One region of the Ancylobacter sp. 3268 genome, then DNA from elsewhere that is predicted to be linked to it. Evidence: riboswitches for the same ligand, from Rfam matches in the RefSeq annotation. Region 1 holds a riboswitch; the other holds the start of a gene.
What was found. Region 1 has a riboswitch for cobalamin ahead of J2X65_RS04795 (CbtB-domain containing protein). Riboswitches for the same ligand answer to the same signal wherever they lie in the genome.
Positions count from the first base shown of each region.

Region 2: linked by a shared signal. The riboswitch ahead of J2X65_RS00360 (ABC transporter substrate-binding protein) and the one ahead of J2X65_RS04795 (CbtB-domain containing protein) in region 1 are both predicted to bind cobalamin.

Region 1 is NZ_JAVDUX010000003.1:68,748-72,142, reverse strand. It holds gene cobW (cobalamin biosynthesis protein CobW) at 1-755, opposite strand, end outside; cobalamin riboswitch at 875-1,083, opposite strand; cobalamin riboswitch at 1,142-1,356, shown strand; gene J2X65_RS04795 (CbtB-domain containing protein) at 1,386-1,586, shown strand; gene J2X65_RS04790 (CbtA family protein) at 1,598-2,353, shown strand; gene cobU (bifunctional adenosylcobinamide kinase/adenosylcobinamide-phosphate guanylyltransferase) at 2,360-2,863, shown strand; gene cobO (cob(I)yrinic acid a,c-diamide adenosyltransferase) at 2,863-3,395, shown strand, end outside.
Region 2 is NZ_JAVDUX010000001.1:82,262-85,656, reverse strand. It holds gene J2X65_RS00370 (sugar phosphate isomerase/epimerase family protein) at 1-92, shown strand, start outside; gene J2X65_RS00365 (Gfo/Idh/MocA family oxidoreductase) at 89-1,084, shown strand; cobalamin riboswitch at 1,236-1,456, shown strand; gene J2X65_RS00360 (ABC transporter substrate-binding protein) at 1,558-2,613, shown strand; gene J2X65_RS00355 (iron ABC transporter permease) at 2,610-3,395, shown strand, end outside.

The DNA of each region.
Region 1 (3,395 bases):
TGCTCGGCCTCGTCGTCGTGATGGGTGCGCCGGTTGGCGATGTCGTCCTCGGTCCCCACCCCGAGGCCGAGCAACACCGCCGGGTCGAGCCGGCCGCCGGTCACGTTCACCACCTTCACCCCCTTCGGCAGCTCGGCGTCGAGCGCCGCCCGCGCCCGCAGGGCGCCGTTGGCGTCGATCAGGTCGGCCTTGGTCAGCACCACGAGGTCGGCGCAGGCGATCTGGTCGTCGAACACTTCCTCGATCGGGTCGTCATGATCGAGCGAGGCATCCGCCGCCCGCTGCGCGGCGAGCGCGTCATGGTCGTGGGCGACGCGGCCGGAGGCCAGCGCCTCGCCGTCCACCACCGCCACCACGCCGTCCACGGTGACCCGGCTGCGGATCGCCGGCCAGTGGAAGGCCTGCACCAGCGGCTTGGGCAACGCGAGGCCGGAGGTCTCGATCAGGATGTGGTCGACCCGCGGCGAACGCGAGAGAATCGCATCGAGCGCCGGCACGAAATCATCGGCCACCGTGCAGCAGATGCAGCCATTGGCGAGTTCGACGACGTTCTCCTCCGGGCAGGTCTCGATGCCGCAACCCTTGAGGATCTCGCCATCGATGCCGACATCGCCGAACTCGTTGACGATCACCGCGAGGCGCTTGCCTTTGGCGTTCTCCAGCACGTGGCGGATCAGCGTCGTCTTCCCGGCGCCGAGGAAGCCGGTGACGATGGTGCAGGGCACCCGGGCGAGCGAAGCAGTTTCAGCGGTCATGGCGGCGTCTCCGGCGGCGTTGCAAGGTTCGGGGCACGCCGGCCGCGGGAATCTTCCCGCGCAAGCCGCCGGAATCGGGCATCCGGCGACGTCACCCGCCTGCCGGGCACCCCGCCGGCACGCACGACCGAACCGACGGCAGGTCTCCTGGCTCGCGGGTCGTGGCCCTTGCCGCCTTCCCGGATCGCTCCAGTGGCCGTTGGCTCGGGCTCGCCGCTTACAGTTGCGGGGGCAGCCGCGGAATTGCCGTCCTGTTGCCGGGCCGGCGCACCGCATTCCCTCTTCGTCCCTCCCGGTGAGGGAGGAAACCGTCGGTCGCGGCCACTAAAGGAGCGCGAGGGGGGAATGTCAACGCGCAGGCATTGCGGAGACCTCGACTGCCGGTATAGTTGGTGCCAGTCGGCGGTTCCCGTGATGGGCACGGGACGCAAGACGGGAACGCGGTGGGACCGGGCCTTCGGGCAGGGTCGATTCCGCGGCTGCCCCCGCAACTGTGAGCGGCGAGCCCACCTCTACTGGCCACTGGCGTTCGCGCCGGGAAGGCGGAGGGACAGGCGACGACCCGCAAGCCAGGAGACCGGCCGTCGACATCACCCCTGGCCCTCGGGTGGAGGGCAAAAGGAGACGACCATGAATCGCCTGAACCTTCCGTCGCAGTCCGCCGCCGCCCCTTCCGCCGCCGTCGAGACCCCGGCGTCCCGCGCGCTCGCCATCACCTTCGCCGCGCTGCTCGGCGCGTTCGTGGTCGGCGGCGTCGGCTTCTCCCACATCGCCGCTGCGCACAATGCGGCGCACGACGTACGCCACGCCGTCGCCTTCCCCTGCCACTGACGGGGGCTTCCATGTCTCTGTTCAGGACAATCCTGCTCGTCGCCCTGGTGGCGGGCATCGCCACCGGCGTGGCTTCCGCCGCCGTGCACCTGTTCACCACCGTGCCGCTGATCCTCAAGGCCGAGACCTTCGAGGGCGGCGAGGCGGCCGCCACCGTCGATGCTCACGCCGCCGATGCCCACGCCACGGAGGCGCACAGCCACGGGGCGGCGACGCCGGCACACTCCCATGGCGACGGTGAGGAATGGGGGCCGGCCGACGGCTTCGAGCGCAACGCCTACACCGTGCTCGCCACCGTCCTCACCGCCTTCGGCTTCGGCCTGCTGCTGGTCGCCGCCACCGAGCTGAAGGGCGGCCTCGCCTCCTGGCGCGAGGGAATCCTGTGGGGCCTCGCCGGCTTCGCGGTGTTCACGCTCGCCCCCGGCCTCGGCCTGCCGCCGGAGCTGCCGGCCATGCCGGCCGCCGACCTGATGGCCCGGCAACTGTGGTGGATCGGCACCGCGGCGGCCACCGCCATCGGCCTCGCCTTGCTGGTCTATGGCCGCTCGCCGCTGCTGGCGGCGCTCGGCGTGCTCATCATCCTGGCGCCGCATGCCATTGGCGCGCCGCAGCCGGAGAGCCATGACAGCCCGATCCCGGAAAGCCTGCACCACAGCTTCGTCGTCGCCTCGGTGGCGGTGAGCTTCCTGTTCTGGGTGCTGCTCGGCGGGCTTTCCGGCTGGCTGCGTCCGCGCCTCGGCGCGGGCGGCGTGAATCGGACGGCCTGAACCGACATGCCCTTTACCCTCGTCCTCGGCGGCGCGCGCTCCGGCAAGAGCAGCCACGCCGAGGCGCTGGTGCAGCGCGCTCCTGCGCCGTGGTACTATGTCGCCACGGCGCAGGCTTATGACGCCGAGATGGAAGAGCGCATCGCCCAGCACCGCGCCCGCCGCGGCGAAGGCTGGGTCACCTTGGACGCGCCGCACGATCTCGCCGGCGCGCTTGGCGCCCTGCCGTCCGGCGCGCCGGTGCTGATCGACTGCCTGACGCTCTGGCTGTCCAACCGCATGCTGGCCGCCGCCGATGCCGATCTCGATTCGGCGATCCTCGAGGCCGAGCTTCTCGCCCATGACGGGCCGGTGGTGGCGGTGTCGAACGAGGTCGGTCTCGGCATCGTGCCGGACAACGCCCTCGCCCGCCGCTTCCGCGATGCCCAGGGCCGGCTCAACCAGCGCCTTGCCGCGCTGGCCGACGAGGTCGTCCTGGTGGTCGCCGGCATTCCGGTAAAGGTAAAATGATGACCGACCTTTCCCCCGAGGAGGCCGCGCGCCACCGCGAGAAGATGGCGAAGCGCAAGGCGGTGCAGGATGCCGAGGTGGCGGAAAAGACCCTGGAGAAGGGCCTGCTGATCGTCCACACCGGCGCCGGCAAGGGCAAGTCCACCGCCGCCTTCGGCCTCGCACTGCGCGTGCTGGGACACGGTAGCCGCGTCGGCGTTGTCCAGTTCATCAAGGGCGCCTGGCATTCGGCCGAGCGCGACGCCCTGGCGGCGTTCGGCGACCGCGTGGCGTGGCACTCCATGGGCGAGGGCTTCACCTGGGAGACGCAGGACAAGGCCCGCGACATCGCCGCCTGCCTCCGCGCGTGGGACAAGGCGCGCGAGCTGATGGCCGACACGTCCGTCGACCTCGTCATCCTCGACGAACTGAACATCGCCCTGCGCTACGACTATCTGCCGCCCGGAGAGGTCGTCGACGTCCTGCGGCAGCGCCGCCCGGACCTTCACGTCGTGGTCACCGGCCGCAACGCCAAGGCCGAGCTGATCGAGGC
Region 2 (3,395 bases), on a different contig from region 1:
GGCGCGCCCCGCACGAGGACGAGAGCGACCGTCTCTCGGCCAGCGTCGCTTTCATGAAGTCCCACATCACTCTCACGGAATACCGTCGATGACCTTGAATATCGGTTGGATCGGCTGCGGCATCCACGCCACCCAGATGCTGCTGCCGCAACTCGTGCGCCACGACGTCAAGCTGGTGGCGCTGTGCGACATCGATGGCCCCCGCCTCGCCGATGCCGGCCGGCAATTCGGCGTGTCGAACCTCACCGACGACGTCGACACCCTCCTGTCGATGCCCGGCATCGATGCGGTGGGCATGGCCGTCGGTCCAGACCAGCATCTCGCCTTCGGCAAGAAGGCGCTGGAGCGCGGGCTCGGCGTATTCATGGAGAAGCCGCCATCCGGCTCCGCAGCGGGGGCGCGCGAACTGCTCGCGGCTTCCGAAAAGGCCAGAAAACCGCTGCTGGTCGGTTTCATGAAGCGCTATTCGATCGGCAACAAGATGGCCGCCAATATCGTGCGTTCGGGGCGCTTCGGCGATGTGCTCGGGCTCACAGGCTACTACATGACGGCTCCCGGCTATTTCGTCGGCAATGTCGATTACACCGGCTTTTTCCTGCATCATTGCGTGCACTACATGGACCTCGTCTCCTTCCTGGTCTCGCCGGTGAAGACGATCTCGGCCCGCAAGGTGGAGAAGACCCCCGGTCGAGTGCTGTTCCACGTCGGTTTCGAGTTCGAATGCGGCGCCATCGGCAACATCGCCATGGGTACGATACAGTCACGCGGCACACCGGTGGAACGGATCGAGCTGATGGGCGATCACCAGCGCATCGAGGTCGAGGACGTGATCGAGATCCGCTGGCATCGCAACCCGCCCTTCAAGGTGGCCGATCCCAATGCGACACTCGCCGATGACGTGGATTCGCTCACCTGGAAGCCCAACTTCACCGCGGCGGCGAATGAAGACCCGAAGGGCTATCACGCGCTGCTTGCCGATGTCGTGCCCGCGCTTGCCGGAGCCGAGACCGCGGCGCCGACCATTGCCGATGGCGTGGTGGCCATGGAGCGGCTGGAAGTGCTGCGCCGCGAACTCGCGCTTTGAGGATGGAGAAGCACGAGGCGGCCTGACGCGCCGCTTCGTGCCTCGACAGAACGTCCCGTCGACGAGACCAGCGCCGGCCAAGGGGTTCCACCAGCCCCCGGCGATCCCGTCAGGAGCCAACGGCGTTCTTGACGTTGCGGCGAAGCCGGCTATGGTCGCCACCGATCAAGGTTCTTCAGGTGTTCGCGCCTGAAGCTAAGAGGGAATTCGGTGAGGCATCCGTGCCAAATCCGAAGCTGCCCCCGCAACTGTAAGCGGCGAGCCCTCTGCCCATCGTCCACTGACGCCAAGCCTCGTGCTGCGTCGGGAAGGCCGGGCGGAGCCAGCGTCGACCCGCAAGCCAGGAGACCTGCCCTGATCGCCAACCATCTTTCGGGCGGGGTGCTCCGAAGGTTGCCGGTCGGCAGCGGGGTTCCGCTGAATGCGCCGGTTCCCTCGCGCTTCCCGTCTTCCTTTTTGGGAAGCGGTGACACATGTTCAAGAAATTCCTGGGTAACGCCCTCGGGCGGTGCGGCGGCAGCCTCGCTCTGGCGCTTGGTGCTGTGATCGGCGTCGGCATCGCCGACGCGGCGAAGGCCGATCCGACGCACTACCCGCTCACGCTGGAGAATTGCGGGGCGAAGGTCGTGATCGACCACGCGCCGCAGCGCGTCGTCAGCCTCGGCCAGGCGCAGACGGAAATCCTCTACGCTCTCGGCCTCGGCGACCGCCTCGTGGGAACCGCTGTCTGGTTCAGCCCGGTGGCCAAGCCGTATGAAGCGGCGAACGCCAAGGTGAAGCGCTTGGCCGACAACGATCCGAGCTTCGAGGCGGTCGTGGCGCAGGAACCCGACCTCGTCGTCGCCATGTATGAGTGGCACATCGGCCCGAACGGTATCGTCGGCAAGCGCGACCGCTTCGACGGGGTGAAGGTGCCGGTCTATGTCTCGCCGACCGATTGCGTCGGCAAGGACAATACAGGCGCCGGCGACGGCGTGCGCACGCAGATCTATTCGATCGAGCTGCTATATCGGAACATCCGCGAATATGGCGCGATCTTCGACGTGGCGGATCGGGCCGAGGCGCTGGTTGCCGGCCTGCAGCGGCGCGAGGCCGCCGCCGTGCGCTCCGTCGCCGGGCTGGAGGCGAAGAACGTGTCGATGGCCGTCTGGTTCTCCAGCAAGGACATCAAGGGCGACGCCTTCATGGCCGGCAAGAACGGCGTCCCGGCCTACATCCTGTCGAAGCTCGGGGCACGCAACGTGATCACCACCGAGGAGGAATGGCCCTTGGTCGGCTGGGAGAGCATCGCGGCCAGCGATCCCGACGTGCTTGTCATCGTGAAGATGGACCGCCGCCGCTTTCCGGCCGACGACATCGACGCCAAGCTGAACTTCCTGAACACCGATCCGGTCGCCAGCAAGCTGTCGGCGGTGCGTAACGGCAGGATCGTGGTGGTCGACGTCGGTGCAACCCGGCCGGGCGTCGATGCGATCGACGGCATCGAATCGATAGCGACGGCGGTCCACACATTCGGCCTCACCAATTGAGCCACGCCGTCATCGGACCGAACTGGGCGGCGCGGATCGGCGTCGCCGCCCTCGCGCTCGCCGCGCTCATCTTTGCCGTCGCTCTGGCGGTGAGCGTGGGAGAGATGGCGATCCCGCTGCCGGTCGCCTTTCGGGCGCTCGGCAACGGCCTGTTCGACCTCGGCCTGCCGGTCAGCGCCATCCAGCAGGGGGTGATCTTCGACTACCGCCTGAGCCGGGCCGTCATGGCGGCGCTGTGCGGCGGCGCCCTCGCGGTTTCGGGGGCAATCCTCCAGGCGCTGCTGCGCAACCCATTGGCCGAACCCTATATTCTCGGCGTGTCGGCCGGGGCCTCGACCGGGGCGGTCTGCGTGATGGTCCTCGGCTTCGGCAGCGCTACGCTCGGCCTGTCCGGTGGCGCCTTCCTCGGCGCAGTGGCGGCGCTGGCGGTCGTGGCTCTACTGGCGACCGGCGCGGGTGGCGCCAGCGACAGGGTGATCCTGGCGGGCGTCGCCGGCTCCCAGCTCTTCAACGCGGCCACCGCCACCATCGTCACCACGCTCGCCAGCGCCGAGCAGGCGCGCGGGGTGATGTTCTGGCTGCTCGGCAATTTCGGCGGCGTCCGCTGGCCGGACCTATGTGTGGCGACGCCCGTCGCGCTGATCGGCTTCGTCGTCTGCCTGGTGCACGCCAAGGCGCTCGATGCCTTCGCCTTCGGCGCCGACGCGGCGCAAGCGCTCGGCGTCGCCGTCACCCGCGTGCGGCTGGTGCTGCTGGCGACCACCGCGCTGCTCACGGCCACC